Regions from separate parts of the Bradyrhizobium quebecense genome, predicted to be linked through region 3. Evidence: predicted binding sites of a transcription regulator. Region 3 holds the regulator's gene; each other region holds the start of a gene.
The links. Region 3 encodes PhoB, which activates phosphate uptake and scavenging genes when phosphate is short. Its sites were predicted from a motif close to TGTCATNNANCTGTCAT; they were not measured.

Region 1 (9,965 bases), 1.1 Mb from region 3:
TGGCATCATCAGTAGCAACAACTATGCGGCTTTGGAGATATTTGGAGGCTCGGTTGTAACCAACGCTGCGAGCGGCAGCATCTTCGGTTTGGCTTACGGAATTTTGGCTAGCGGCGACGGACTGTCCGTCTTTAACGTCGGCTCCATTGCGGGGACCTTTGCAATCTCGACGACGGGCAGTGGAACATCAATCTTTAATGCTGGCTCCATCTTTGGGGGCTCTACCGCGATTCAATTCGGCGGTGGAAATAACACGCTGACGCTTGCACCGGGCTCATCTATCCAAGGTCTGGTGTCCGCGTCCGGCAGCGACACTTTCCAGCTCGGGGGCCACGGCACTGCGGTTTTCGACCTGAGCTCGATCGGCGCGGCCCAGCAATACCGGGGCTTTTCGACCTTCAACGTGGTCGACAATGCGACCTGGACGGTCACCGGGACATACGGACAAACCAATCCGTGGACGGTGAAGGGAGGTACGCTCAACGTCAGCGGCGACCTGTCGGCGGCTACCAATCTCACCGTGGCGGGTGGCACGCTCGTGGGCGTGGGCACGGTCGGAGCGACACAAGTCAATTCCGGCGCCATATTCGCGCCGGGCAACGGCTCGCCAGGCACGTCGATGACGGTGTCGGGCAATCTCGCCTTCCAGCAGGGTGCGATCTATCAGGTGCGGGTCAATCCATCGATTGCATCCTTCGCCACCGTCAGCGGCACGGCCACGCTCGACGGCGCTACCGTGAACGCGTTCTATGCCCTAGGCAGCTATGTTAACAAGCAATACACCATCCTGACCGCAACAGGCGGTGTGTCCGGGACGTTCGGTTCGCTCGTCAACACCAACCTGCCGGCGAATTTTCAAACCGCACTGAGCTATGACGCCAACGACGCCTATCTCAACTTGTTCCTGAACTATGCGCTTCCAAGTGGCAACCAGCAGGCGGTTGGCAACGCACTGACTGGTTTCTTCAATAGCAACGGCAGCATTCCGCTGCTCTACGGCTCACTCTCCGCCGGCGGCCTGACGCAGGCTTCCGGCGAGAGCGCTACGGGCTCGCAGCAGGCCACATTCAATGCGATGCACCAGTTCATGGGCCTGCTTGCCGATCCGTTCATGGGTAGGGGTAATGGCTTTGGCGGAGCATCGGCGGCGACCGGTTACGCGGAGGAGGGCGACCAGACGAGCGCTTATGCGGCACGCCATCGCGATGACGCGTTTGCGATGTTCACCAAAGCGCCGCCGGCGGCGCTTGTGCCGCGCTGGAACGTGTGGGTGGCGGGATATGGTGGCTCGCAATCGACAAGCGGCAATGCGGCCATTGGTTCAAATGACACCACGAGCCGCATTGCTGGCACGGCAGTCGGAGCAGACTATCTGTTCTCGCCGAACACACTTGCGGGCTTCGCGCTCGCTGGCGGCGGCACCAGCTTCAGCGTCAACACACTCGGCGGTGGCCGCTCCGATCTATTCCAGGCCGGTGCTTACATCCGCCATACCGATGGCCCGGCCTACGTGACCGCCGCGCTCGCCTATGGCTGGCAAGACATCACCACCAACCGCACGGTCACGGCCGCCGGCATCGACCAGCTTCGCGCTGAGTTCAATGCCAATGCCTATTCCGGCAGGCTTGAGGGCGGCTATCGTTTCGTCGCGCCGTGGACCGGCGGCGTGGGGATCACCCCTTACGCCGCAGGCGAATTCACGAGCTTCGAACTGCCTGCCTACGCTGAGCAGGCGACCTCGGGCTTGCCGAGCTTTGCACTTCGGTATGCCGGCCGGAGCGTGACGGATCCGCGCAGTGAGCTCGGCGTCCGCACCGACAAGTCCTTCCTGATGCAGGACGGCATCCTGACGCTGCGCACGCGCTTCGCCTGGGCGCACGACTGCAATCCGAACCGCCTGGCTGCGGCCACCTTCCAGGCGCTGCCGGGCGCCAGTTTTGTCGTCAACGGCGCGGCGCAGGCAAGCGACTCCGCCTTGACGACGGCATCGGTCGACATGAAGTGGCGAAATGGCTGGTCGGCGGCCGCGACGTTCGAAGGCGAATTCTCCAACGTTACCTCGAGCTATGCCGGCAAGGGCGTGGTGCGCTACGCTTGGTGAAGTGGCGTTTGCGACGAAATGAGCGTCTTGCAATCTGACAGGAAGCCAAGCTTAACGCACCGCGAGCGACAGATGGCGCCGTTACGCTAAATTTATCAATAGATTAGACGCCGGCCGCAGGCCGGGCACATCGTCTTTCATGGAACTGTCATATGGACGTCATGTCAACGTAGTCCAAATGTCACATGGCCGCTTTTGTCCTCCCGCGGCCGTGAGGGAGGGCGATCCATGAGCGATGCAGCGTTACCTGGTTCGATCGAGCCTGCGCGTAGCGGCGGGCCCGATCTCGAGAAAGGCTTTCATCCCCTCACCGGCATCATCTATCTCGGCGTGGTCGGCGCCGCGCTGCTGTTCGTGGCCTACAGCATCTACGCGGATGTTGGCGCGACGGGCCCCGGCAAGACATCCTATCTCGCGTTCCTGCTGCTGTTCGTGGCGCTGTTGATCTCGCTCGGCTTCGAATTCGTCAACGGCTTTCACGACACGGCGAACGCCGTCGCCACCGTGATCTACACCCGTTCGATGCCGGCCCACATTGCCGTTGTCTGGTCGGGCCTCTTCAATCTGATCGGTGTGCTGCTCTCCAGTGGCGCCGTTGCTTTCGGCATCGTCTCGCTGTTGCCGGTCGAGTTGATCCTTCAGGTTGGCAGCAGCGCCGGGTTCGCCATGGTGTTTGCGCTCCTGATCGCCGCCATCATCTGGAACGTGGGTACCTGGTATTTTGGTTTGCCTGCCTCGAGCTCGCACACCCTGATCGGATCGATCATGGGCGTCGGCATCGCGAATGCCCTGATGCACGGACGGGAGGGGACCTCCGGCGTGGATTGGTCGCAGGCCGTCAACACCGGCAAGGCGCTGCTGTTGTCGCCGCTGTTCGGATTTGCGCTCGCTGCCATCCTGCTCTACGGGCTGAAAACCGCGCTGTTGCGCGCAACGCCGGCGCTGTTCGGCGAGCCGAAAGGCGATCAGCCGCCGCCATGGTGGATCCGCGGCATCCTGATCCTGACCTGCACCCTGGTCAGCTTTTTCCACGGATCGAACGACGGTCAAAAGGGCATGGGTCTCATCATGCTCATCCTGATCGGCGTGGTCCCAACCGCTTACGCACTCAACCGCGCGATGCCTGCGAGCCAGATCGCGGCATTCACCGCGAATTCGGCGGCGGCGAGCAAGGTGATCGAGGATAGGGGAGCCGATCGCAAGGTGACGGGCAATCCGCGTCCGGCGGTGACGAACTACATCGCCCTTCGGCAACTCACCGACGATACCTATCCGTCACTCGTCGTTCTCGTCGGCGAAATCCGCGATCAGGTCGTTCAGTACGGTTCGCTGGCAAAATTCCCGGCCGAGACCGTCGGCAACACGCGCAACGACATGTATCTGGTGTCGGAGGCGTTGCGCTCGCTCATGAAGAGCAGCGACAGCGGGCTGAACGATGCCGATGTCGCGACGCTCAATCGCTACAAGGGCTCGCTGGATGCCGCGACCAAATTCATCCCGTCCTGGGTCAAGATTGCGGTCGCCATCGCGCTCGGTCTCGGCACGATGGTCGGCTGGAAGCGGATTGTCGTGACGGTGGGTGAAAAGATCGGCAAGACCCATCTGACCTATGCGCAGGGTGCCTGCGCCGAGATCACGGCAGCGGCGACCATCGCCGCGGCAGACGGGTACGGCTTGCCGGTGTCGACAACGCATGTGTTGTCGTCCGGCATCGCCGGCACCATGACCGCAAACGGATCCGGCCTGCAATGGTCGACAATCCGCAACATCGCCATGGCCTGGGTTCTGACCTTGCCGGTGGCGATGCTGATCTCGGGCCTGCTCTACTTTGTTTTCGCGCATTTGTTTTAGCCGGAGCAGCAAGACAACCGGATGTAGGAGATCTGCATCCGGATTCGGGGAAAGGAATTTCGAGTGGCAGATGCAAGCTTCAGCCTTCTGACGGGCAACGATATCGAAACGCGCCTGGTCCGGGCCGGCGGCCTCATCTTTCGCGAAGGTGAGCAGGCCAACGAGCTGTTCGTGATCAAGAGCGGCTATGTGCGCATTCAGGTCGGTAACAAGACCATGGCGGACCTGGCGCCTGACACGATCTTTGGCGAAATGGCATTGATCGACAACGAGCCAAGAAGCGCGACCGCCACGGCGCTCACGGATGTCGAGCTCGTCCCGGTCTCGGAAAAGCAGTTTCTCTTCCTCGTCAGCCAGACGCCGCATTTTGCCCTGAAGGTGATGAGGACGCTGGCCCAGCGGCTCAGAACGATGAACAAGGGCGTCTATTAGGCGAGGCGAACAGAGCATCTCGCCAATTCACGCTTCGCGCGAAAACCTCTCGCTGAGCGTTGCAGCCAAAACGGCGGACATTCCCGTCTGCCGTCGCTTCGGCTTGACGCCGTCGGCGGCGCGCGGCACGTGACGACGCTTGAACGGCCTTGAACGTGACACAGTGGTAATGTGACGCAACTTGAACCACCTGCCGGCGTTACCATCTGATGGCCATGCCCGAGGACGACATTTTCTCTCCCCACGCCACGCGATCGCGGCCGCCGTTCGGCGGGGCGCAGGCGCGCGGCAAGGTCATCGATCAGGACGGGCGCGAGCTCGGCGATGGCCCGCTGCATCCGCAGTTCCAAGGCTTTCAGGAAAGCTTCAGCTTCGACTTCCGCAACTCGACCGCCAACCCGTTCGGCAACCTGACGCGCGAGGAGCGGCTCGCACGGCTGGAGATGATCGCAAAGCTGCTCGACGTCGCCTTCGTCGTGCCGGGCACCAATGTCCGCTACGGCATCGACGGGTTGATCGGCCTGATCCCGGTGATCGGCGATCTCATCACCACCGCGATCTCGCTGTGGCTGGTGCGCGAGGCCCGCTTGCTGGGTGCGCCCTGGCACATCACCGCGCGGATGCTTGCCAATGTCGCGGTCGACGGCGTGGTTGGCATGGTGCCGGTGGCGGGCGATGCCTTCGACGTCATGTTCCGCGCCAATATCCGCAATGTGCGGATGCTGCGGCGCTGGCTCGACAAGCAGCCGAGACTCTAACCTCAAAAACAAAAGCCCCCGGATCGGTCCGAGGGCTTTTCGTTAGCGACGAGTAGAAGGTCTATGCAGCGTCGGCGTCGGTCTGGGCCGGCTCGGGGCGCGGACGGCGCGGCAGCGGGAAGCCTTCGCTCTCATACAGCGAACGGATGCCGTTCTGGTCGAAACGGGCTTCCTCGACCTGGAGATAGGCGCCGTTCAGCGAGTCCGCCGGCAGCTCTTCCATCGCAAAGCGCACGGCTTCGGCGGCAGTGCCGAAACGGCGATAGGCGAAGCCGGCCCGCTTCTTCTTGCGGATCGCGGCGGGGAACAGTTCGGCGGACGTGTTATAGTTGAACGGACGCAGGGGACGCATGGTCGACGACCTCTTGTGTTCTTGGCATAGAGCGGCGAAAGGGATTTTGGGGGACGGCGGCCTATAATCGGCGGCGCGCCGTACATGTCATTTCGATCCCTAATATAGGCCTCTTTGACAAAAATGCGACCCCAGAAGCGCCCCCGGCAGGGCACATGCTGAATCCGCGCATGGCACGCGGTCGATCAAAATAACTTAATCAATTTCAATAGCTTACAGCCATTAAATCTTGTCGAGCAAGGCCAGGATCACGACCACGATCAAAATCACCCCGAAAAGGCCCATTCCGGAGTGGCCGAGACCATAGCCATAGCCGCGGATGCGGCCGCTATAGCCGCCCAGCAGGATAATCAGCAGGAGGATGATGAGGATCAGTCCAAGCGACATGGCGCCCTCCTCAGAACAGGCGGCAGCCGCACGGCGAGACGCCTACGGCCCCGCGAATTCGGAGCAAAGCACATTCCGGGGCGCGAGTCGTTAAGGCCGCCGGCCGATCACGAGGATGTTGTTGGGCGCCGGGGCGGCTATTTCTTGCTTTCGTCGATCGGGAGCACCTTCAGGGGCGTCGGATAGGGCTCGACCCGCAGCGAGTCGCTGGCGATCAGGCCGATCTTGTGCAGCGGCGCCTGTTCGAGCTCGCCGGAAGCGGATTTGTGCACGGCGTATTGCCAGACGCTGATCGAGCCCTTGGCGACCAGCATCTTGGCGATGCCGCCGGCATTCTGGCCCTCGACTTGCGCGAGATCGGCATCCGTCAGGCCGATGGCGATTTCGTCCTTGGAGGTGATGACCTTGAACAGCGAGATCTTGTCGGCGGCGAAGGCCGGCATGCTCACGGCGCTCCCGATGACGAAGCTGGCAAGACCGAGACCAAACAAAAGCTTTGCTGGAATTGGCGACATCAAAATTTCCTTATGTTTACGCGCGCGGAAGGACGGCCGCGCCAAAACAAAACCCCGCGCGACCGGTTCTTGGTCGCGCGGGGCGGAGAAATTGTTCGACGTGAGGCCGGGATATTTGCCGGACCCGCCATCGTCATTGCCGGGCTTGACCTGGCAATCCATCGCAGAGCGGCAGCTGTTACTTCTTCTCGTTCAGCTTCAGCGCCGCCGAGTTGATGCAGTAGCGCAGGCCGGTGGGGCCGGGGCCGTCGTTGAAGACATGGCCGAGATGGCCGTCGCATTTCGAGCACAGCACCTCGGTGCGGATCATGCCGTGGCTCACATCGTGCTCCTCGTCGACATGGCTCTCGACCGCGGGCTTGGAGAAGCTCGGCCAGCCGCAGCCGGAATCGAACTTCTGGTCGGACTCGAACAGCGGCTGCCCGCAGCCGGCGCAGACATAGGTGCCCTTGCGCGGATCATGCTCATATTCGCCGGTGAAGGGCCGCTCGGTCGCCTTCTCCCGCAGCACGGCGTACTGCATCGGCGTCAATTCCTTGCGCCATTCGGCCTCGCTCTTGCGGACCTTGCCGTCGGTTTTGGTATCGGACATTCAACCTCCTTGGTTTGATCGTCATTGCGAGGAGCGGAGCGACGAAGCAAGCCATCTTTCCGCTTGCCGCGATATGGATTGCTTCGCTTCGCTCGCAATGACGGGAAGCGTCGCCTCAGTTGGTGACCTTGGTGCTGCTCACCAGCGTCGGCTTCTCGATGTAGTTCTCCGCGAAGATCTTCTTCAGGTTTTCGACCTTCGGGATGTCGTTATACGCAATATAGGGTTGGTTCGGGTGCAGCGTCAGATAGTCCTGGTGGTAGCCCTCCGCCGGATAGAACGCCTCCAGCGCGCCGACCTTGGTGACGATCGGCTTCTTGTAGACCTTGGCGGCGTTGAGCTGGGCGATATAGGCGTCCGCCACCTTCTTCTGCTCGTCGCTGGTCGTGAAGATCGCCGAGCGATACTGCGTGCCGGAGTCGGGCCCCTGGCGGTTCAACTGGGTCGGGTCGTGCACGACGGAGAAGAAGATCTGCAGGATCTTGCCGTAGGAGATCTTCTGCGGATCGTACTTGATTTCGACGGATTCGGCGTGGCCGGTGGTGCCGGTCGAGACCTTCTCGTAATCAGCATTCGCCTTGCTGCCGCCGGAGTAGCCGGACACCGCGCTGACGATGCCGGCGGTGTGCTGGAACACGCCCTGCACGCCCCAGAAGCAGCCGCCGGCAAGCACCGCGGTCTTGATGCCGGTTTCCGGCGCGCTCGCGGCCGGCGGCGGGATGACCACGGCGTCCTCGGCGGCAAGCGAGGGCGCAACGGCAAAAGCTGTGACGGCCAGCGCGCCGATCGCGGCGGCGTAAAGCGAGAGGCGGCTGAGGGAGCTTTTGGGCATGGGTTCCTCGTGGGATCGCAATTGGGGGCCAGTCTAGAGCGGGAGCCGGCATTGGCAAATCGGGCCGGGCTGCTCCGACGCTTCAAAATACGGGCGAGGGGGCGTTTTGTTACGGCGCCGGCCACACGGTTTCGTGAGGGAAATGCTGGTTATTCAGACGTGTAGGTGCCGTGGAGGTGCCATGCACCCGTCATCCTGAGGAGCCGCGGAGCGGCGTCTCGAAGGATGCACGGCCCGGCTGTGGCCGATTCATCCTTCGAGGCTCGCTCCGCTCGCACCTCAGGCTCGCTCCGCTCGCACCTCAGGATGACGGGTCTAGGAAGTGTAGAGTGCGCGGGACTTTCACACCACGATGCTCAGTCGCTTCGCCGCCCGCGTGATGCCGGTGTACAGCCACCGCGCGCGCGAGTCCTGGAACGCAAAGCTCTCGTCGAACAGCACGACGTCGTCCCATTGCGAGCCCTGCGACTTGTGCACGGTCAGCACATAGCCGTAGTCGAACTCGTCATAGGGCTTGCGCTGCTCCCACGGCACGCCCTCGACGCCGCCGTCGAAGCATTCGCCGCGCACCGAGACCTTGGTGACCTTGTAGCCGAAATCCTCGTCCGGCATCACGCGCATGGTGATGATCTTCGACTTCGACTGCGCGCGCGCCTTGACCCGCCACAGCCCGCCGTTGAACAGGCCCTTCTTGCGGTTGTTGCGCAGGCAGACCAGCTTGTCGCCGGCGACGGGGAGGGGATCCTCGATGTTCTGCCGCTGCCGCACCCGCATGTTGTAGGCGCGGCGGGTGTTGTTGCGGCCGACCAGCACCTGGTCGGCGCTCATCACGCGGTCCGGATCGAGCTCCTTGCGCGACACCACCTCGCTCTCGCCGTGGCGGCCGATCTCGAGCTCGCGGCCCTCGCGGATATCCATCGACATCCGCACGATCGGATCGTCCTGCGCCTGGCGGTGCACCTCGGTCAGCATCGCGTCCGGTTCGGCGTCGGTGAAGAAGCCGCCGCCCTGGATCGGCGGCAATTGCGCGGGATCGCCGAGCACCAGCAGCGGGCAATCGAACGACATCAGGTCGCGGCCGAGCTCGGCGTCGACCATCGAACATTCGTCGATCACGATCAGCTTGGCTTTTGATGCCGGAGCGTCGTCCCACAGCTCAAAACTCGGCTGCTCGACGCCGGACTCGCGGGCGCGGTAGATCAGGGAATGGATCGTGGAGGCGCTGTCGCAACCCTTGTTGCGCATCACGAGCGCCGCCTTGCCGGTGAAGGCCGCGAACTTCACCTCGCCGTCGACGCCTTCGGCGATGTGGCGGGCGAGCGTGGTCTTGCCGGTTCCAGCATAGCCGAACAGGCGGAATACCGGCGGCGTCCCGTTCTGGCCGGGCTTGGCTTTCAGCCAATCGGCAACGGCTTTCAGCGCGGAGTCCTGGTGCGGCGTAAAGGTGGTCATGAGCTTTCGGAAGGGTGAGCGCGCGATCAATAGCGCCGCGACTCAGCTCGTTACAAGCTAACCATTCGTGCGTTCCGATCAAGCCGGCTTCCGCTACGCGGAATTGGGGTTTCGTTCCCGAGGCTAGACTTGGGGTGTTACGGCACTAGACTGCCGTAAAACAACAAATGGTCGGGGACCACAACAAATGGTCAAGCACGCGACCTTGGGAGTGACGCCATGAAATTCGGCATCTTCTACGAGCTGCAACTGCCGCGCCCCTGGAACGATGGCGACGAGCTCAGGCTCTACCAGAACGCACTGACGCAATTGGAGACCGCCGACCGGCTTGGCTACGACTACGCCTGGGTCGTCGAGCATCACTTCCTCGAGGAATATTCGCACTCGCCGGCGCCGGAATCTTTCCTCGCCGCCGCGAGCCAGCGCACCAGGAACATCCGGCTCGGCCACGGCATCTTCCAGCTCACCACCAATCATCCCGCGCGCGTCGCCGAGCGGGTGGCGGTGCTCGATCTGCTCTCTAACGGCCGCTGTGAGTTCGGCATGGGTGAAAGCGCCTCGATCACCGAGCTGACGCCGTTCGGCCGCGACATGGAGACCAAGCGCGAGGTGTTCGAGGAGGCGGTGAGTGCGATCTTCCCGATGTTCACCAAGGTCGGCACCGAACATCACGGCAAGTATTTCGACATCCCG
Region 2 (9,965 bases), 4.3 Mb from region 3:
CCCATTCGGTGCAAAACCGCAATCGGCCAGCGCGCAATAGCATGATCCGGACCGCTGCCCAGCCATTTTCCGCGCGGCGATTCACAGGCAAGGACCCAACGCGCCATGGGCGTTCAGATGGGCCGTCAGCGCGCGGCCGTGCCCCCGATTGCCGAAATCTCGCGCATGTCCTCATCCGACAACTCGAAGTCGAAGATGTCCAGATTTTCCTGGAGCCGCTCGAGCTTCGACGTGCGCGGGATCGCCGAGACATTCTGCTGCACCAGCCAGCGCAGGCAGACCTGGGCAGCCGTCTTGCGATAACGGTCGCCGATCCGCGCCAGCGCGCGATCGCCCTTGACGCGTCCTTTCGCGATCGGGCTGTAGGCGACGAATGCCATGCCATGGCGCGCACAGGCTTCGATCACATCGGCCTGGCTCAGATAAGGATGGTACTCGACCTGATCGCAGGCGAGCGGCTCGGGGCACGCCGCCACCGCCTCCTCGATCAGCGCCACGTTGAAGTTCGAGACCCCGATATGCCGCGCCAGTCCCGCCTGCTTGACCCGCGCCAGCGCACCGAGCGTCTCGGCAAGCGGCACGTGCGGATGCGGCCAGTGCAGCAGCAACAGATCGACCTCGGCCATACGCAGCCGCGCCAGGCTCTCTTTGGCGGAACGTTCGAGATCCTTCGCCATGAAATGTGTGGTCCAGACCTTGGTGGTCAGGAACACATCGTCGCGCTTGATGCCGGAGGCGCGCAGCCCCTCGCCGACCTCGCGCTCGTTGTCATAGATCTGGGCGGTGTCGATGTGCCGGTAACCGAGCCGCAGCGCCTGCTCGACGATGCGGGCGCAGGTCCGCCCGCGCAGCTCCCAGGTGCCGAGCCCGATCGCGGGAATTCTGGCACCGTTGCCTTCGACGACATTCATGCGCCCATTATGCGCGCATGACGAGGACCTGCCAACTCACGCATGGGTTCCGCGATGAGCCGTCGCGACGGCTCACCGCTCCGCCTGGTAACCGTCGGTCAGCGTCTTCAGGAAGGCGATGATGTCGGCTTCGTCCTGCGCGGTCATCGCGGGCGTGTCGCCGAGATGGCGCTCGAACGGCGGATCGGCGACGTCGACATTGCCGTGATGCTTTTCCGGCAGATCGTCGTATTTCCGCACCGTACCGTCGGCCGCACGCGGGTAGACCCTCTCAGGATTGGTATCGCGGAAGTTATAGAAATCCAGCACCTGCTCGAGGCTCGTGAAGACGCCGTTGTGGAAGAACACGCGGCGGGTTGCGGTGTTGCGCAAGGTCGGCGTCAGAAACATCCCGCAATATTGCGTCTGCTCGGCAATGTCGGTGCGATACGGACCGCAGACCCCGAGATCGAAATAGTTGGGATCGCGGTTGCTGGCGAGCGCGGCGTTGCGCGGCGCGCCGAGCGCCTCATACTGGTGATCGGTGAACAGCGGCGGCAGGCCGTCGCGGGTAGGCGCCGAGGTATGGCAGCCGGCGCAATTGGCGTTGTCCGGATCGTTGAACAATTGCAGGCCGCGCAACTCGCTCTCGCTCAGCCGCGCCCTGCCTTCCAGCCAGTAGTCGAACTTGCTGCTGTAGGGATGGAAGCTCGGCTCCTCGACCTGATAGCGCGCGACCGCGAACATTGCCTCCGCGACCAGCAGCCGCGTGTTGTCGAAGATGTTCGCGCCGAACAGTTCGGCAAAGCGCGGGGCATAGCTCGCCTGGCGCAGCTTCTGCGCCACCACCTCGATGCTGCCGCCGTCCATCTCATTAGGATCGAGCAGCGGGAAGATCGCCTGGTCCTGCAGCGTATCGGCGCGGCCATCCCAGAACAGCCCACCCTGCGGCACGATGTTGACCGCCGACGCCGCGGTCCCGGTCGCGACCTTTTTCGCACGCGCAGCCTGCTGGCCTGCCGCGGCCAGTTGCGCGAAGTCGACGAGATTGTCGTCCTCGTCCTTCTCGGGTCCGATACTGAAATTCGGCTGGCGTTCCAGATAGGTCAGTCCCGGAACGGCGCGCGTCCCCTGCCGCGATTGCGCGGGGCCGCCGAACATGACCGCCGCATCGCTGGGCGGCCCGTAGGCGTGATCCGGACTGTGACAGGAGCCGCACGACAATGCGCCTGACGAGGACAGCGACGCGTCGAAGAAGATCTTCTGGCCGAGCTGCGCCATGCCGGACAATGGGGCGATCGGCGGACGCCTGAGCTGCACCGGGCTCGGATTTGTCCCCGGAAGTCCTTGGGTCTCGACTGCCGCAACGGCGCCGGCCATGCAGAGCAGGCCGGCGCCGAGAAGCCACAACATGCGGCCGTTCATATGACGTCCAGTGATCCCAGAGCGTTAGTGATGGGGATGATCATCAGGCGGGCTGACGATGACCGTGCCGGCCGTCGGATCGAGGAACAGCTTGTTCTGCTGATCGTCGCGGTCGTGATCGTGATCATGGCCATGATCGAAGTCGAACATGTCCGTGATCGATTCGACGCTATCGTCGAACGCGCCGCCGCCGAGACGCTGGCCGTGCAGCCAGTTGTCTTCGATGAAGCGCACGACGGACGCCTGCGAGATGCGCGTGTGGCTGACGAAGTTCTTCTTGGCGTAAGGCGAGATCAGCAGGAACGGGATCCGCGTGCCGGGACCGCAGCGGCCGTTCACCGGCTGACCGTTCAGGCCCTTTGGCTGCGTCTGCTTGCCGATGCCGCGGCCGCACTGGCCGGGACCGTTGACCTGGTCGGCTGTCGGATCATACGAGGCGCTGATCGGCGCAACGTACTGGTGGTCGTACCAGCCGTCGGAGTCGTCATAGGTGATGATGACCGCGGTCTCGCGCCACTCCTTCTGCTTCTGCAGGAAGTTGATCAGCTCGACATTGCCCACCTGCTCGTCGAGCGGATCGGAGTTGCCGGGATGACCGTCCTGATAGGCCGGCATCTTGATGTAGGAGACGGCCGGGAAGTTGCCGGCCTTCACCGAGGCGTAGAAGTCCTCGAGATCGTAGGCATGATTTGCCGGATCGAGCGTCTTGCTGCCGGGCACATAGCTGCGGCCGATTGCGTCGACCGAGCTCGGCCGCGCATGGGTCGGGTTGGCGGTCGACTTGTAGTACTGGAACCAGGCATGGTGCGGGGTGTAGTCGACGATGCTGCCGTTGACGTTGCTCGAGAAGGTGCTGCGGGCGCAGTTGGTGGTGCCGTTGCTGTTCTTGAGCGTCAGGTCGAAGCCGCCCATGAAGCTGCCCCAGCTGATGTGCTCGGCATTGAGCAGGTCGCCGATGTTCTTGCTGGTCATCAGGACCTGGCTGGTCGTGCTCGAGCAGGCGTCGTAGGCAGGGTCGGTATCACCGATCAACGTCAGGCCGCCCTGGCCGTCGGCGATCGACGATGACGTGCCGACGATGTTCTGCGCACCGTTGGTCTGGCCGGCAACCACCTCGAGCGCGCCGGGCGTCGACGGACCAAAGGTGTCGGTCCAGCTATTGTCGCTCATCGCGAAGTTCTGTGCGTAGTTCCAGAATGCGGTGACCGTGTTGCCGTCGAAATAACCCATCACCTGCCCGTTGGTGCCGAAGGCGCCGACGCCGCCGGCGGTGCCGCGACCGGTGAATTTCGGAAACAGGTCTTCCTTGCCGTTATCGACCGCCTGCTGCTCGGGCGTATAGGCGTGGTTTTGCGAGCGCGTGTTGGCCTGGGTGCGATCGAGCCGGAACGGATTGGTCGCGCCCGTGCCGTTGGCCGGATTGGTGTTCGGGTTGTTGGTCAGCAGATTGGCGTTGGCGAGGTTGTTGACCTTCGGCGTATGCGGCTTCGCAATGAACGGAATCGAGCCGGTCGGGTTGGCCGCATTCGGGTAGGTTGCGAAATAATGATCGAATGAGCGGTTCTCGTTGAAGATCACGACGAGATACTTGATCGGCGTTGCCGTGTGGATGTCGTGCGGATGACGATGAACGTGATCTCTATCATCGTCGTGAGCGGCGGCGCTGCACACAACTGCAGCAGCAGCGACCAGACAGACTCCGACCGTTGAAAGGAATTTCGCCTTCACTTCTTGCCCCATTTTTTAAGGATTTATGACGTCGACATGCGACACATTAGCCAGCGCGCGTAACAGCTCTGTGTCGGTTTTGCGATTGACGTGTCATCGCGACGTGATCGTCACGCGTTCGATCTCACGCGGCGGTTGCGGCGCGCGCGAACGAATATCGCATCGATGTCATCGAATCGATCGCGAACTCAATGACGCCGGCACGCGCGTCATGTTGAGACCTACTTCCGCGCGTACGACGTGTTCATGTACGCACGATCCGGCACGATTCCTGTAGTCGTACAATTCAACGCGACGTATTGGGCCGAGCCAGCTAGTCCTTCATCCCCGTGATCGACGCGCTCACCGCTCTCGGATCGCGCATCGGCCAGCGGCCGCTTTCGACCTGCGCCAGGAAATCGCCGACGATCCGGTTGTATTCGTCGGGCTCCTCGATGTTGATGGCATGGCCGCAGTTCGGCATGACGGCGAGCGCGGCCGACGGAATGCTCTGCTTCATCAGAATGCCCGGCAGCAGGCACGGCCAGTCCTCGTCACCGGTGATGATCAGCGTCGGCACCGTGATGCGCTTCATTTCGTCGACCAGCGTGTAGAGCGAGGGTCGCTCCTTCTGCACACCCTGCTGAGTGTTGGCCGATCCCACCGCCGAGTGCTCGGCCAGCATGGTCTTGAACTCGGCGTGGCCGCGCGGATCCTTGTTCTCGTACTGCACGCGCGTCGGCCCGTAGGCGTAGCGCTCGGCGAACGCCGGCATGCCCTCCGTGCGGATCATGCCCGCGATCACGTCGGCCTCGGCGCGAAACGTCTCGCGCTTGTCGAGCTCGGCGCCATAGCCGCAGCCGCCGATGCACAGCGACAGCGCCCGCGCCGGATGACGCAATCCGAAATGCAAGGTCGCAAAGCCACCCATCGAGAGGCCGATGATATGCGCCCTCGGCGCGCCGATGTGATCGAGCACGGCAAGGATATCGTCGGCGGCGCGCGCCTGCGAATAGGACGAGACCTGCTCGGGCACATCAGACGGCGGGAAGCCGCGCGCATTGTAGGCGATGGTGCGGAAGCGCTTGCCGAAATGCCGCATCTGCGGCTCGTAGCTGCGCAGGTCGCCGGCGAATTCATGGACCAGGATCACCGGATGGCCGGATCCGGTCTCCTCGAAATAGAGCCGCACGCCGTCGTCGGTTGTCGCGTAGGGCATGGTGGTCTCCTGCCTTCTTGCTTTGGGTGTTACGGGATGGTTGCCCCCGCCTGGGGTTTGGCGCGCGGCAAATATGTGCCGTGCTCCTTGCTGCCGACAAGGGTGCCGTCGTCGACGACCACCTTGCCGCGCACCATGGTCAGCACCGGCCAGCCGGTGACCTCGAGCCCTTCATAGGGCGTATAGTCGGAGCCGTCATGGATCAGCTCGTGGCGGATCGTCACCTTGCGCTCGGGGTCCCACAGCGCGATGTCGGCATCCGAGCCGACGGCGATCGTGCCCTTGCGCGGATAGAGGCCGTAGATCTTGGCGTGATTGGTGGCGCTGAAGGCGACGAAGCTGTTGAGGTCGATGCGCCCCTTTACCACGCCCTCGGAGAACAGGATCGGCAGCCGCGTCGCCACACCGGGGATGCCGTTCGGCACCCAGCGGAAGCTGGTGCGCCCCTTGGGCGCGAGCTTTCCTTTCGGGTCGTCGTAGCGGAACGGGCAATGGTCCGACGAGAACACCGAGAACACCTTCTGCTGCAAGCCTTCCCAGCACGCCTGCTGGCTTGCGACGTCGCGCGGCGGCGGCGAACAGACGTACTTCGCGCCCTCCATATTGAGCTGATCGAGGTCTTTCTCGGTCAGCATCAGATATTGCGGGCAGGTTTCACCCATCACCCGCAAGCCCCGCTGCTGCGCGCGCCGGATCTCGTCCATCGCCTCGCGGTTCGAGACATGCACGATCATGATCGGCACGTCGACAAGCTCGGACAGCGAAATTGCGCGATGCGTCGCCTCGCGCTCGACCGGGATCGGCCGCGAGGTCGCGTGGAAGCGCGGCGCAATGTTGCCGGCGCGTTCCAGCCGGTCGGTGAGGAAGCGGATGGCGTCGAAGTTCTCCGCATGCACCATCAGCATCGCGCCGGTCTCGCGCGCGACTGACATGGTCTCGAGCAATTCGCGATCCGACAGCGCCAGCCCCTCATAGGTCATGAAGACCTTGAGCGAGGTATAGCCGTCCTCGACCAGCGCCGGCAGCTCCTGGCCCAGCACATGCTCGGTCGGGTCGGTGACGATCAGATGGAAGGCGACGTCGACATGGCATTCGCCGTCCGCCAGCGAATGGTAGTGCTTGAGCGCCTCGCGCAGCGTCTGGCCCTTCTCCTGCAGGCAGAACGGCAGCACGGTGGTGTTACCGCCGAACGCCGCCGAGCGGGTGCCGCTGGCAAAGCCGTCGGCCATCACGATGCCGTCGCCCGACGGCTGGGCGAAGTGGACGTGGCTGTCGATGCCGCCCGGCAGCACGAGCCGGTCGGTGGCGTCGATGATCGTGGCCGCATCGCCGAGATCGCGGCCGAGCGCCGTGATCTTGCCGTCACGGATTCCGACGTCGCAGGCAAAGGTGTCGGCAGCGGTGACGACGGTGCCGCCACGAATGATGGTGTCGAAGGACATCAGTCTGTCCCCTCTTTCGGTGAGCGATGTTCGATGATTGCAGCAAGCGGCTCCGCCAGTCCGAGCGTTGGTTTCGGATCAGGCCGCCGGAAGGTGCCGGCGACCGCCTTGCGCGGCTTGAGCACGGCAAGCGTCTCCGCCTGGCGCACAGCGGCCGCGACCGGATCGACCACGGGCACCGGAATACGGTCGCGGACCCTTGCGGCAAGGCCTGCGAGCGGCGCGCCCGACAGAATGACGACGTCGGCGCCGTCCTGTTCGACCGCCCGGTTGGCGAGCGCGACCAGCAGCTCTTCCTTCTCGGCCTGCACGTCGGAGATCGACTGGAAGCCACCGTCGAGCGTGCGGATGCCGGCGCAGCGTGAACTCAGCCCGTGCATGGCGACGCATTCCTCGTACCAGGGCGCCAGCGCGCCGGCGAAGGTCACGATGGAGAACCGCCGGCCGAGCATGCAGGCGGTGAGCATCGCGGCCTCGGCCAATCCCACCACCGGAAACGCAAACAGCTCACGCGCACCGAACAGGCCGGGATCGCCGAACGCGGCGATGATGGCGGCATCGATGCCGGGGCCGGCCTCGGCCAACATTTCCAGCGCGATCGCGCCGCCGATCTGAGCCTCGGCGCGGGTCGCGATATAGGGCACGCCGCGCGCGGCGGTCGCGGGCACGAGTTCGGTGCCGGCTGAAGCCACCTTGCTACCGGCGGCATGGAGCAGATCCGTGACCGCCACTGTCGTGTTGGGATTGAGCAGCAGGATCTTCATGGCGCAACGTTCCTCGTCTTGCGGCCGCGCGGCTTTGCGGGAGTGTCCGGTACCGCGTCGTCATCCGCCTCGTCATTCAGTGCCTTGCCATCCAGCGTCTCGGCGACGATCTCGCCGGTGCGGCGCACATGGTGGGCCAGCATCTGCCCGGCCCGCGCCGCATCGCGGCGCCTGAGCGCGGCCAGGATATCCTGGTGCTCGCGCACCGATTCATCCCAGCGCCCGAGCACCGAGAGCGCGAAGAAGCGCGCGCGCTCGGCCCGCGCCAGCAGCGCCTCATGCGTCGCCTTCAGCACCGCGTTGCGGGCGAAGCCGACGATCGCCGAATGGATCTGCTGGTTGACTTGAAAATAGTCGCGCAGCTCGCCCCGGCCGTGATGCCATTCGATCTTGTCCTGCAGCGCATCGAGCCGTTCGAAATCGGCGTCCTCCATCCGCAGCGCGGCGAGCTCGGCGGCGCAGCGCTCGATGCCGCTGACGGCCTCGAACAATTCGGTCAGTTCGGCACGGCGGAACGGCGCGACCACGGCACTGTGGTTGAGCCTGAGTTCAACCAGGCCTTCGTTCGCCAATTGCTTCAGCGCCTCGCGCAGCGGAGTCCGCGAAATGCCGAGCGCGTCGGACAGGTCCGCCTCCCCCAGCGACTGTCCCGGCGCCAACTCGCCGCGCACGATCATGGTGCGCAGCCGCGCCGCCGCCTGCTCGTGCAGTCCGACCCGCGGCACGCGCAGCCGGCGCCGCTGCAGCGCCGTCATCGCACGCTTGGATTCCTTGCTCCGTCTGCTCGTCTTGGCTTCAGTCTTGGCTTCGGTCACCGCACGCCTTTATCGTCATGATCGGGGATCGCGGTCGCTGCGCGCAGATCGGGGTTCGTAAACAGGCTGCCCCAGCCGTGCACGCGCGACGGATTGCAGCCCACAGCTGTGAGACACGCCCACAGCGTCACCGCGATCGAATCCAGCACCGGCACGCCAAAACCGCGCTCCAGCCGCTCGGCGGCGCCGGCGCCGCGCATGTTGGTGCAGAGCACGACGGCGACATCGCAGCCCTCGCGCACCACTTCCTCGATCAGGCCTGCGACCTCGACCTCGCTGACCTCGGCAAAGGAGAAATTGTCCTGCAGCGACAGATGCCGCTCGGCAAAACAATGCAGCCCGGCCGAATTCCAGTTGGCGATGATCTTGTCCTGCACATCCCTGCGATACGGCGTCACCAACCCGATGCGTTGGGCGCCGATCCGCCGCAGCAGGTCGCGATAGGCCAGCACCGTGGTGCAGGCCTTAATCCCGGTCGCCGCCGTGATCTGCTCGCACAGGCTCTCGTCGCGATCGAAGCCGAGCCAGCTTGCCGAGGTGCCGTTCCAGGCGATGACGTCGACCTTGGCATGGGCGAGCAATTCTGCCGCGCGCAGAATCTCGCTGGCGTCGAACTGGCGCAGCGCCTGCTCCGACAGCGCGATCTCCGTCACCTTGAAGCGCGAGAAATGCGCTGAGACGTCGTCGACGCCCGCCAGCATCGCGCAGGTGATCGGCTCGAGGGCTGTATTCGACGACGGCGTCAGCATGCCGAGCCGGACGGGAGGTGTCATTCGCTTGCCTCATCAACCGGCCGAACCCTTGGCAGGATTCGGCCGTCCTCGTTTCAGACCGGGAGCTTGCGGCTGTAATCGATCAGGGTCGAGCAGATCAACAGCGCAATGCCCGCGGCGGCAAAATACATCAGCGCGAGGAAGTAGGAGCCGGTGGCCTGCACGATGAAGCCGACGATCAGGGGCGTCGTGATGCCGGCGATGTTGCCGCCGAGATTCATGCAGCCGCCGAGGAAGCCGGACTTGCCGCGGCCCGCCAGCGCCGACGGGATCGCCCAGTACATGCCGCACCATCGCAGGAAGAACAGCGTCGTCGACAGCAGCACCACGACCACGACCGCGTTGGTGACGTAGGCGACGAGGAAGATCGACACGGTCGCCATGATCGCGGCGATACCGAACAGTGTGCGGAACACGGTGTTAGGCGCCCCGCCCCGCGCCCGCCAGCCGTCGCCGATCCAGCCGCCGACCAGTTCGCCGACGAAGCCCGCGAAGAAGATGATGAAGGATGCGCCGCCGAGCGCCTTGATATCGAAGCCGTGCACCTTGAACAGATAGGTCGGCATCCAGGTCAACAGCCCGTAGAACGTGGTGTTGAAGAACATCCAGCCGAGGCACATGCACCAGACCGAGCGGAAGCGGAAATAGGCCATCCCGCTTGCGCCCGACGACGGCGGCGTCGCCGCGTCCTCGATCGCATGCGCCTCCTCGAGATAGCGCGCCTCGGCTTCATTGACCGACGGATGCTCGCGTGGCGCGTTGCGGATGTAGTACCAGGCCCACAGGCCGCACAGCATGGTGCCGACGCCCGCGACGACGAAGGCGACGCGCCAGGAGCTGAAGGCCGCCATCAGCCAGGCGATCACGATAGATCCCAGCGCAGCGCCGAGCGGCGCGCCGCCATCCAGCAAGGTGGCGCCGCGGCCGCGC
Region 3 (9,965 bases):
ACCGACCTCGTGCTGTCGCAGGTCAAGTCGGTGCTCGACGCCTATGCCGCGCACGATCTGCCGGCGGCGATGAACGTCTGGAAGGGCGACGAGGAGGTCGATGCGATCTGCACCTCGCTGTTCCGCGAGCTCTTGACCTACATGATGGAGGATCCGCGCAACATCTCGTTCTGCATCCATCTGATGTTCTGCGCCAAGAACATCGAGCGGATCGGCGATCACGCCACCAACATCGCCGAAACCGTGTTCTACATGATCGAGGGCCAGCAGATCACCGACAAGCGCCCGAAGGGCGACATGACCAACTTTGCCACCACGGTGCCGGGTACCTAGGACATGATCCGCAGGCGCGGGGCCGGATTGTCTTCACGACAAGTCGTCTCCGCGGGGATTATGGTCAGGAAAGTAAGCGTTTCGGTTTGCGTCTGGGCAACGGATCACCACAGAGAGAGAATTTAAACCGATGAGCGCACGCATTCTGGTAGTCGAAGACGAGGAAGCGCTGACGACACTGTTGCGCTACAACCTCGATGCGGAAGGCTACGATGTCGAAACGGTCGGGCGCGGCGACGATGCCGACACCCGCCTGAAGGAGCGCGTTCCCGACCTCGTGGTACTGGACTGGATGCTGCCGGGCCTGTCCGGCATCGAGCTGTGCCGCCGCCTGCGGGCGCGTCCCGAGACCAAGCAGCTTCCGATCATCATGCTGACCGCGCGCGGCGAGGAGAGCGAGCGCGTGCGCGGGCTTGCCACCGGCGCCGACGACTACATCGTCAAGCCGTTCTCGGTGCCGGAATTGCTGGCACGGGTGAAGGGCCTGCTGCGCCGCGCGAGCCCGGAGCGGCTTGCAACCGTGCTGACCTACGGCGACATCGAGCTCGATCGCGAGAAGCGCCGCGTGGCGCGCTCGGGACGTCCGATCGATCTCGGTCCGACCGAGTATCGGCTGCTCGAATTCTTCCTCGAGCATCCCGGCCGCGTGTTCAGCCGCGAGCAGCTGCTCGACAGCGTCTGGGGCCGCGACATCTATATCGATGAGCGTACCGTCGACGTGCACATCGGCCGCCTGCGCAAGCTGCTCAATCCGGGCCGCGAGCAGGATCCGATCCGCACCGTGCGCGGCGCCGGTTATGCGCTCGACGACCGGTTTGCCAAGGCCGAGCCGCAGCCGTAAGGCTTGCACGGCAACCTCAAGCCACAACACGGCGTTGTCCCGGCTTTCGCCGGGACGACGCTGGTGGATACTTCCGCGCTACGATCACACAAAAAAATCCCCGCTTTCGCGGGGATTTGTTTTTGCAGTCCAGGCAGTTTCCCGAGTGCTACTTGATCTGTGGCTTCGCCGACGGCCGGCGGCGATCGTTGGCGGGCTGGTAGGCAACGCGCGAGTGATGCGCGCAATAGGGCAGGCCGGCGAGCGCCTTGCCGCCGCAGAAGAAGAATTCCGGGCTCGAGGGATCGCCGACCGGCCAGTGGCAGGTGGCCTCGTTGAGCTCGAGCAGCGACAGCCGCTGGCTCATCGGCACCACGTTGTCGAAGGAGATCGGATCGGGCTCCATCTCGACCTCGAAGGCGTGCGCAAGCGCGGTGTTGCCGCGCGAGACCGGGCGCGCCACCCGCATCATGTGCTGGGCGGGGCGGGCCTTGCGCTGCCGCGGCGCGGCCGTGGAGGGGGCCTTGGCGCGGCCGGAGAGGCCGAGCCGATGCACTTTGCCGATCACGGCGTTTCGCGTCACATTGCCAAGTTCCGCCGCGATCTGGCTGGCCGAGAGGCCGGATTCCCAGAGCTTCTTCAGCTGCTCGACGCGATCGTCGGACCAGGTCAATACAGTCATCGCATTCTTCCTTTCGCATGGCGCCGGCCACTCATCGGAGCGGCGCTGCGAGCCAATCTGGACAAATATCCCTGCGGCCAGAATCCCTTAGCCCTCGCCGGGCACGGTGTTGCGCCCGAACGTTTACACGAGACACGAAGGCTACTTAGAGGGTCCAGTACTGCCGCACGAGATGTCGTACCCGACAGGCCAAACGCTACAATATGGCGTGACTCTGGCGCAAGAGTCCGCGGCCGTGCGTCCACATGTTCCCACAAAGTTAAGCATTGCTATGAGGCTTTTCCACCGCACCGGAATGCTCCGGATTGCGCTGGTTTCGCATTGCAGGAAGGCCAGCAAAGGCCGGCTCCTGACGATTGACACTTACCGGCCGCCGCATAGAATGACCCGTACGTGCCGCCCGCAAAGGCGGCCGTTTTGTTTTCCGAAGCTGGCGGTTGCTGCGTTGGCGTCAAGGCGCGCAGCAATTGACGGCTTCAAACCGGCAGTGAACGCCATGACCAACGCCTCGTCGCATCTGCTCCCCGTCTTCGCCCGGGTCGATCTCGGCTTCGAGCGCGGCGAGGGCGCCTGGCTGATCGCAACCAACGGCGACCGCTATCTCGATTTCACCTCGGGTGTCGCGGTGAACGCGCTCGGGCATGCGCACCCGCATCTGGTCAAGGCGCTGCAGGAACAGGCGACCAAGCTCTGGCACATGTCGAACCTGTTCAAGAGCCCGGACGGCGAGGTGCTTGCCGCGCGGCTGTGCGAGCAGAGCTTTGCCGACTTCGTGTTCTTCTGCAATTCCGGCGCCGAAGCGATGGAGGGCGTGATCAAGCTGGTCCGCCACCACCACTTCTCCAAGGGCCATCCCGAACGCTACCGCATCATCACCTTCGAAGGCGCCTTCCATGGCCGTACGCTGGGCACGCTGGCTGCGACCGGCTCGGCGAAATATCTCGAAGGCTTTGGCCCGCCGATGGACGGCTTCGACCAGGTGCCGCACGGCGACATCGAGGCGGTGAAGAAGGCGATCGGCCCGCACACCGCCGGCATCCTGATCGAGCCGGTGCAGGGCGAGGGCGGCGTGCGCTCGGCGCCGCAGGCGTTCTTCAAAGCACTGCGCGCGCTGTGCGACGAGCATGGCCTGCTGCTCGCCTTCGACGAGGTGCAGACCGGCATGGGCCGCACCGGCGAGCTGTTCGCCTACAAGCGCACCGGCGTCACGCCGGACGTGATGTCGCTGGCGAAGGCGCTCGGCGGCGGGTTCCCGATCGGCGCGGTGCTGGCGACCGCGCAGGCTGCGGCCGGCATGGCGCCGGGCTCGCACGGCTCGACTTTCGGCGGTAATCCGCTGGCGGTCGCCGCCGCCAATGCGGTGCTCGACGTCATGCTCAAGCCCGGTTTCTTCGAGCACGTGCAGAAGATGTCGCTGCTGCTCAAGCAGAAGCTCGCTTCCGTGGTCGACCGCTATCCCGGCGTGCTGTCGGAGGTGCGCGGCGAGGGCCTGTTGATCGGAGTCAAGGCGGTGGTGCCGTCGGGCGATCTGATCGCCGCGCTGCGCAACGAGAAGCTGCTCACCGTCGGCGCCGGCGACAATGTGGTGCGGTTCCTGGCGCCCCTGATCGTGACCGAGGCCGAGATCGACCAGTCGATCACAGCGCTCGAGCGCGCCTGCTCTGTGCTATCGGCGCCGCAGCCGAAGAAGGCGGCTGGATAATGAGCAAGCCGGTCCGTCACTTCCTCGACATCAACGAGCTGCCGCTCGCCGAGCTGCGCAACATGCTCGAAGCCGGAGCCGCCATGAAGGCGAGGCTGAAGGCGCATGAGAAGGGCAGGAAGCCGCTCGAAGGCAAGACGCTGGCGATGATCTTCGAGCGCCCGTCGACCCGCACAAGGGTGTCGTTCGACGTCGGCATGCGCCAGCTCGGCGGTGAATCCATCATGCTGACCGGCGCCGAGATGCAGCTCGGCCGCGGCGAGACCATCGCCGACACCGCGCGCGTGCTGTCGCGTTATGTCGATGCGATCATGATCCGCATCCTCAACCATGACGCGCTGCTCGAGCTCGCCGCCCACGCCACCGTGCCCGTCATCAACGGCCTGACCCGGCGTTCGCATCCCTGCCAGGTGATGGCCGACCTCATGACCTATGAGGAAAACCGCGGCTCGATCGAGGGCAAGACGGTGGCCTGGACCGGCGACGACAACAACGTGCTGGCCTCCTGGGCGCACGCTGCGGAGCGGTTCAAGTTCAATCTCAACATTGCCACCCCGCCCGAGCTCTCGCCGAAGAAGCCGATGCGGGACTGGATCAAGGCCACCGGCGCGCCGATCATGCTCGGCACCGATCCGGAAGCCGCCGTGCGCGGCGCCGACTGCGTCGTCACCGACACCTGGGTGTCGATGGGCGACAAGGAGGGCGAGCACCGCCACAACGTGCTGAAGCCCTATCAGGTCAATGCCAAGCTGATGTCGCTCGCCAAGCCGGACGCGCTGTTCATGCACTGCCTGCCCGCGCATCGCGGCGAGGAGGTCACCGACGAGGTGATCGACGGCCCGCAATCTGTGGTGTTCGACGAGGCGGAAAACCGCCTGCATGCGCAGAAGGGCATTCTGGCCTGGTGTTTCGACACGGTCGCGTAGTCGACGACATCAATGCCGTCGTCCCTGCCTTGTGCGCAATTGCGCACTGGAGCAGGGACCCATACGCCGCGGCCTGCGAAAAAGGCACATGGGCAGACGCCTTGTGCCGCGACAAAATCCTGTGGTTGATGGTGTGGACGGCCCCCTACGGCATCAGTGTGCCAGAATGAGGTTGTTGTAAATCTCAGACAAGGAGACCGTCCGTGAGAGAGATTATCCGTATTGGGATGGATACGTCGAAGCATATTTTTGTGCTGCATGGAGTTGACGCGGCGGAACAGCCGGTGTTGCGCAAGAAGCTGTCGCGCAAGCAGGTGCTTGAGTTTTTTGCCAAGCTTCCGCCGACCGTGATCGGGATGGAGGCCTGCGGGGCGGCTCATTACTGGGGGCGCGAGCTTGGCAAGCTTGGCCATGAGGTGAAGCTGATAGCGCCGCAGTTGGTGAAGCCTTATGTGCTGCGGAACAAGAACGACGGGCGAGATGCGGATGGGGTGTGCGAAGCGATGGGCCGACCGCGGATGCGGTTTGTGCCGGTGAAGAGCGCCGAACAGCAGGCCGCGCTGATGCTTGCAGGTGTCCGCGATGGGCTGATCGGCCGCCGTACCCAGCTCAGCAATGCGATCCGCGGCTACGCGGCGGAGTTTGGCCTGATCGCGCCGAAGGGGTTGGACAAGATCGAGCCGCTGTTGGCCCGGATCACGCAGGACGAGAGCGTTCCCGCTATGGCGCGCGAGCTGTTCGCCATGCAGGGCCGTGACTATGCGCAGTTGCAGGGTGAGCTGAAGGCGGTCGAGGCCAGGCTGCTGGCCTGGCACCAGGCCAACGCCACAAGCCGTCGTCTGGCCCAGATCCCCTCGGTCGGTCCGATCATCGCGACCTCGCTTGTGATGAAGACGCCGGACCCGCACGCCTTCCGCTCCGGCCGCTTGTTCGCGGCCTGGCTCGGCCTGACGCCCAAGGACCATTCCACCGCCGGCAAAACCAGGCTCGGCAAGATCACCCGCGCTGGCGACGAGACCCTGCGTCGCCTGCTCGTGGCCGGGGCGACCGCGGTGATCCGGCAGGCAAGGCTCGGGCGCGGCCACCCCTCGCGCTGGCTCGTGGCGTTGCTCAGGCGCAAGCCGCCGAAGCTTGCGGCCGTGGCGCTCGCCAACAAGGTGGCCCGCATCGCCTGGAAGCTGATGGCGACCGGCGAGAGCTATGATGCCGCACGCATGAACGCTGTCACCTAACAGGTCGGCCGGCCGGACGTAGCGCTCGCCGGACGAACCGGAGCTGCAAGAGCAGATGGAATGATCGATCGATCCAGAACGCGAGACAAGCCGCGGGACCCATTGGCCTTCACAAGGTCGCCAGGTTGTTTGGCACTCGCGTCGCGGAAACCATCTTGGCCCAGCGATCAACACGATCGCATCAAACAGGCCGGACATATGGATGACAGCGATCCGACCAATCCCAGAAAGCTCTTGTGCCACGGGGGCCGTCCACATATGGGTCCCTGCTTTCGCAGGGACGACGTCGATTCCCGGTATGCTGAACCCCTTTATTTCATGGTCCGAGACCCCAGATAGAGCGCCATGGTTTCACAATCCCCCGACATCAAAATTCAGGCCGAGACGCCCATTCGCGCGCCCTCGGCGGTTCCTGTTGACGATGCCGTGCTGGCCTTCGAGGTCGGTGCGCTGGACTTGCGCGGCCGGCTGACCCGGCTCGGCCCCGCGCTCGACGAGATCCTGCACAAGCACGATTATCCGCCCGCGGTCGGCAAGCTGCTCGGTGAGGCCATCGTGCTCACCACGCTGCTCGGCTCCTCCGTCAAGTTCGAGGGCCGCTTCATCCTGCAGACCCGGACCGACGGTCCGGTCTCGCTCCTGATCGTCGATTTCCAGGCGCCCGACCGGCTGCGTGCCTATGCGCGCTACGATGTGGCGCGCCTCAAGGACGGGCAGAGTTCGGGTGAGCTGCTCGGCAAGGGCCACCTTGCAATGACGATCGATCAGGGCGCGAACACCAGCCGCTACCAGGGCCTGGTCGCGCTCGACGGCGGCGGCCTGGAAGAGGCGGCCCACGAATATTTCCTGCGCTCGGAGCAGATTCCGACGCGGGTGCGGCTCGCGGTCGGCGAGGAGATGCGCGGCGGCGAAGGCGGCAAGCTGCACTGGCGCGCCGGCGGCATCCTGCTGCAATTCCTGCCCAAGGCCCCCGAACGCGCCAAGCAGGCCGATCTGCATCCCGGCGATGCGCCGGAAGGCACGGCCACGCACAGCGTGCCGGATGACGACGCCTGGGTCGAGGGGCAGTCGCTGATCTCCACCGTTGAGGATGTCGAGCTGATCGATCCCGATCTCTCCGGCGAGCGGCTGCTGTACCGCCTGTTCCACGAACGCGGCGTGCGCGTCTTCAACCCGCAAACGCTGCGCGCGCAGTGCTCGTGCTCGCGCGATGCGGTGTCGTCGATGCTGAAGAGCTTTGCGCCGAACGATCGCGCCGAGATGGTCAAGGACGGCAAGGTGGTCGTGACTTGCGAGTTCTGCTCGTCGGTCTACGAATTCACGCCGCAGGAAGCCGGCGTCGAGTAGGCGGAAAACCGACCACGAGACCCGGCAACCAGGCCTGTCAGCTCAGCAAGGTGCGGGTCTTGCCGGCGGCGTCATAGATTTCGATCTGAAGCATCGGATACGACGCCTTCAGTTGTCGGCCAGACGCTTCAGCAGCCTCGGCGGTGTCGAACTCCGACTTGAAGTGTTTGTCGACGATGATCACGAAGCCTTCGGTGGGAGGCCGGTCGGCGCGCAGTGGCTTCTTCGGCTCTGTTTCTTCAATGGAGTGCAGGGTTTTCTTCGTCATGGGAATCCTCCTGGATCGATCTCAACTCAGCCGGTGAAACGCGGGCGGCAGGGTCTCGCGCACGAGCCCGCTCAGATTCAAGGTCTCCCCGCTGTCGGTGATATCCGAGAACAGTACCTCGACATAGGGATGCTGGCGGTTGAACGCAGCACCGCGTTGGTATTTCGCACTGACGATCCGCTCGATCGCCGCCAGATTCAGCCTGCCGAGTGCGTTGTATTGATCGCGGAACAGGCTTTGATGTCCGCCGCGATGCTCGACAGACTCGGCCCAGACGTCCATCACCTTGCGGCCGATGAATGCCTCGGCCCGTTCATTTCCATCACGGGCGAGAAGTCGCAGCCCGTCCATGCTGTGCTGTCCGTCATCGACGTCAAATTGGGTAAGTGACATGGTGAATCTCCTGTTGTCGTGGTTGGCTCACATCGGCAGTCCATCGGGGACTGCACCTCCTTCATTGTCCCATCGCGACAAAGCCGCAGCGCCCGATCTCGCGTCCTGACGCGCCTCCAGAACCTTGTCGCGACCGGCATCATCCTTGTGCTTGTGCAGGAAGCGCGCGATCTGCCCGCGGAGCGCCGACGTCTCCAACAGTTTTCCGACCGATCCGGCGGTGTCGAAGATTTCCCGCTGCAGCGCCTTCGGCAGCACGTTCCATTGCATGATGATGGCCGCGCCGAGGCACCGCAGAACGTACTCCTCTTCGGCGGCAAGGGCGGCGCCGCGAGAGCGGTCCTGCTCCGCGACGTTTATTGCGTTGTCGAAATTGTCCGCCAATTCTTGCTCGTTATCCGCGAGTGAAGCGAGGCGGTCTTGCTGCTCTTGAAACTTGCGGCTTTCGCCCTGACTGCTCGAACGCTTGATCAGTTCGCCGTATGCGGCTGCCTTGGTGCGGTACTGCTGAGATTTGAACATGGCGGGCCCTTTCCTTGGAGGTCTCCGCGCATTCCGACCAATCTCGATGGCTGACGAGGATTGATTTGTATATGGGAGGCAAAGGGTCGAATAACGAGCACCGAGGCCACAAATCACCGGGCACAAGCCAATCGGATGGCGCGCGTGAATATCTGCACCGCGACAACGTTCACCGCGGTCGCCAGTTCCTGAAGCAGAGTTGGAAGCAATGTCGAAGCCGTCGCTTGGTGAGAGGCGACCGGAGGCCGGGCCCCAGCGGCATCGGAAGAATTGCGGCCCCAGCCGGCCCCGTACTGTGGGGCCGCGTTTCCTCAAAATCGGCAGTCAACTCGGCGTTCGCAGGCCGGGCGATGTCAGCCAATCATTGATGTGCGAGGCGGTTTCGACCAGCCGGGCCTTGCGAAGCATCGCGTTGCGCTGAAGGCCGGGCAGGAATGGCTTCGCAGCATCTCCTATCCTCACGGCTTCCAACGCCGGCAGATCATGAGGCGGCGGTTCAGGCTGGCTGTGTTGAGCAGTCGGCATAAAGCTCTCCTGGTTACTGGCGGGAGCTTGCAGCACTCTCAGTCACCGGTATCGGCCAGAGGCGGAGCAGTGATCACCGCAGTAGATACCCCTTACGTCCGGTAGTCGACTCAATTCGCAGTCGGAGGGCAGCATATCCAGACTTTGGCGTGCGTTCGGGACGTCGGCTATGCGGTTGACGAAGTAAGAGAAGCCAATGGTGCGTCGAATGTGTACACGAAACCGGTCGGCTCATAGCTTAGCTGCACGTCGCCGCGCAGCTGCCTGCCGAGCGTTTCGATCAACCGTGTCCCGAAACTGCGCCGTTCCGGAGGGTGGACTGCCGGACCGTTCTTCTCGGTCCATGTCAGATGCAAGCGCTGTGTTGGTTGATCCAGCGTCCAACTGATGTCGATCCGCCCCTGTGGGGCGGACAGGGCGCCGAACTTCGTGGCGTTCGTGCAGAGCTCGTTGAGTGTCATTGCGATGGCAATGACGGCGCCCGACGTCATGCGAATACCGGGTCCTGAAATCGAGAATTTCGGTTCATCCGGATTGTTGAAGGCTTCGGTGGCGCCGCGGACGACCGTGCCGAGATCCGCGCTGCTCCATCTTGCCTGCAGCAGGAGATCGTGCGCCCGCCCGAGCGCCAGCAACCGGCCCTCGATGGCGTGCTGCGCATGTTCGACCCCTTCCAGGTTGCGCAGGCTCTGGGAGACAATGGCACCGACGGTTGCGATCGTATTCTTGATGCGGTGGTGCAGCTCCTCGAGGATCACCTTCTGCAGCTTGTCGGCCGCTTCGCGCTCCTTGGCGTCAAGGCCGGCCGCGGTCAGAAGACTCTGGGCATCGACCGCGGCCTGCGCGAGGAGAAGCCGAAGGCTGATATTCTCTTCCGCCACAACGTCCTGCAGCGGTGCCAAGCTGCTTGCAGCACGCGGGTCGGGGCGGAGGTCGGCTGGAGACATCACCGACCGTATCATCATAAGCTGGCCCTTCGGCGAATGTTTTTCTGCGCAATCGGGCGAATCTGGACGTATCCGGCACGAAAAACGCGAGCGATTGCCCCGATACGTGCCGAGTGGGCTTGTCATTCGATAGCGGAGTATCCACCTGATCAGCAGCGCAACTGTATTGTTACAGCATCCCCCTTGCGGAAGCGCGAAGCCTTAGCTGCCAAATCTTGCAATCGATATTGACCAAACGTCACGTCGCTTCAATGCGCGCGTTACGGGT

Region 1: a site for PhoB is predicted at 2,237-2,253, ahead of HU230_RS00595 (inorganic phosphate transporter). Genes of this name have one in related genera too.
Region 2: a site for PhoB is predicted at 4,058-4,074, ahead of HU230_RS16320 (phospholipase C). Genes of this name have one in related genera too.

What each region holds. Positions count from the first base shown of each region.
Region 1 is NZ_CP088022.1:110,320-120,284, forward strand. Features, by position in the region: gene HU230_RS00590 (autotransporter outer membrane beta-barrel domain-containing protein) at 1-2,101, shown strand, start outside; gene HU230_RS00595 (inorganic phosphate transporter) at 2,330-3,952, shown strand; gene HU230_RS00600 (Crp/Fnr family transcriptional regulator) at 4,016-4,384, shown strand; gene HU230_RS00605 (DUF4112 domain-containing protein) at 4,594-5,142, shown strand; gene HU230_RS00610 (hypothetical protein) at 5,204-5,494, opposite strand; gene HU230_RS00615 (DUF3309 family protein) at 5,717-5,881, opposite strand; gene HU230_RS00620 (hypothetical protein) at 6,019-6,396, opposite strand; gene msrB (peptide-methionine (R)-S-oxide reductase MsrB) at 6,575-6,988, opposite strand; gene msrA (peptide-methionine (S)-S-oxide reductase MsrA) at 7,104-7,820, opposite strand; gene HU230_RS00635 (ATP-dependent DNA helicase) at 8,163-9,272, opposite strand; gene HU230_RS00640 (LLM class flavin-dependent oxidoreductase) at 9,492-9,965, shown strand, end outside.
Region 2 is NZ_CP088022.1:3,368,259-3,378,223, forward strand. Features, by position in the region: gene HU230_RS16310 (aldo/keto reductase) at 126-911, opposite strand; gene HU230_RS16315 (cytochrome-c peroxidase) at 984-2,303, opposite strand; gene HU230_RS16320 (phospholipase C) at 2,340-4,043, opposite strand; gene HU230_RS16325 (alpha/beta fold hydrolase) at 4,357-5,241, opposite strand; gene hydA (dihydropyrimidinase) at 5,271-6,683, opposite strand; gene HU230_RS16335 (aspartate/glutamate racemase family protein) at 6,683-7,447, opposite strand; gene HU230_RS16340 (GntR family transcriptional regulator) at 7,444-8,262, opposite strand; gene HU230_RS16345 (maleate cis-trans isomerase family protein) at 8,259-9,035, opposite strand; gene HU230_RS16350 (MFS transporter) at 9,089-9,965, opposite strand, start outside.
Region 3 is NZ_CP088022.1:7,789,312-7,799,276, forward strand. Features, by position in the region: gene phoU (phosphate signaling complex protein PhoU) at 1-333, shown strand, start outside; gene phoB (phosphate regulon transcriptional regulator PhoB) at 464-1,174, shown strand; gene HU230_RS37250 (GcrA family cell cycle regulator) at 1,323-1,835, opposite strand; gene HU230_RS37255 (aspartate aminotransferase family protein) at 2,332-3,537, shown strand; gene argF (ornithine carbamoyltransferase) at 3,537-4,463, shown strand; gene HU230_RS37265 (IS110 family RNA-guided transposase) at 4,667-5,695, shown strand; gene HU230_RS37270 (Hsp33 family molecular chaperone) at 6,041-7,042, shown strand; gene HU230_RS37275 (hypothetical protein) at 7,080-7,310, opposite strand; gene HU230_RS37280 (signal transduction histidine kinase) at 7,332-7,703, opposite strand; gene HU230_RS37285 (hypothetical protein) at 7,731-8,225, opposite strand; gene HU230_RS37295 (sensor histidine kinase) at 8,918-9,697, opposite strand.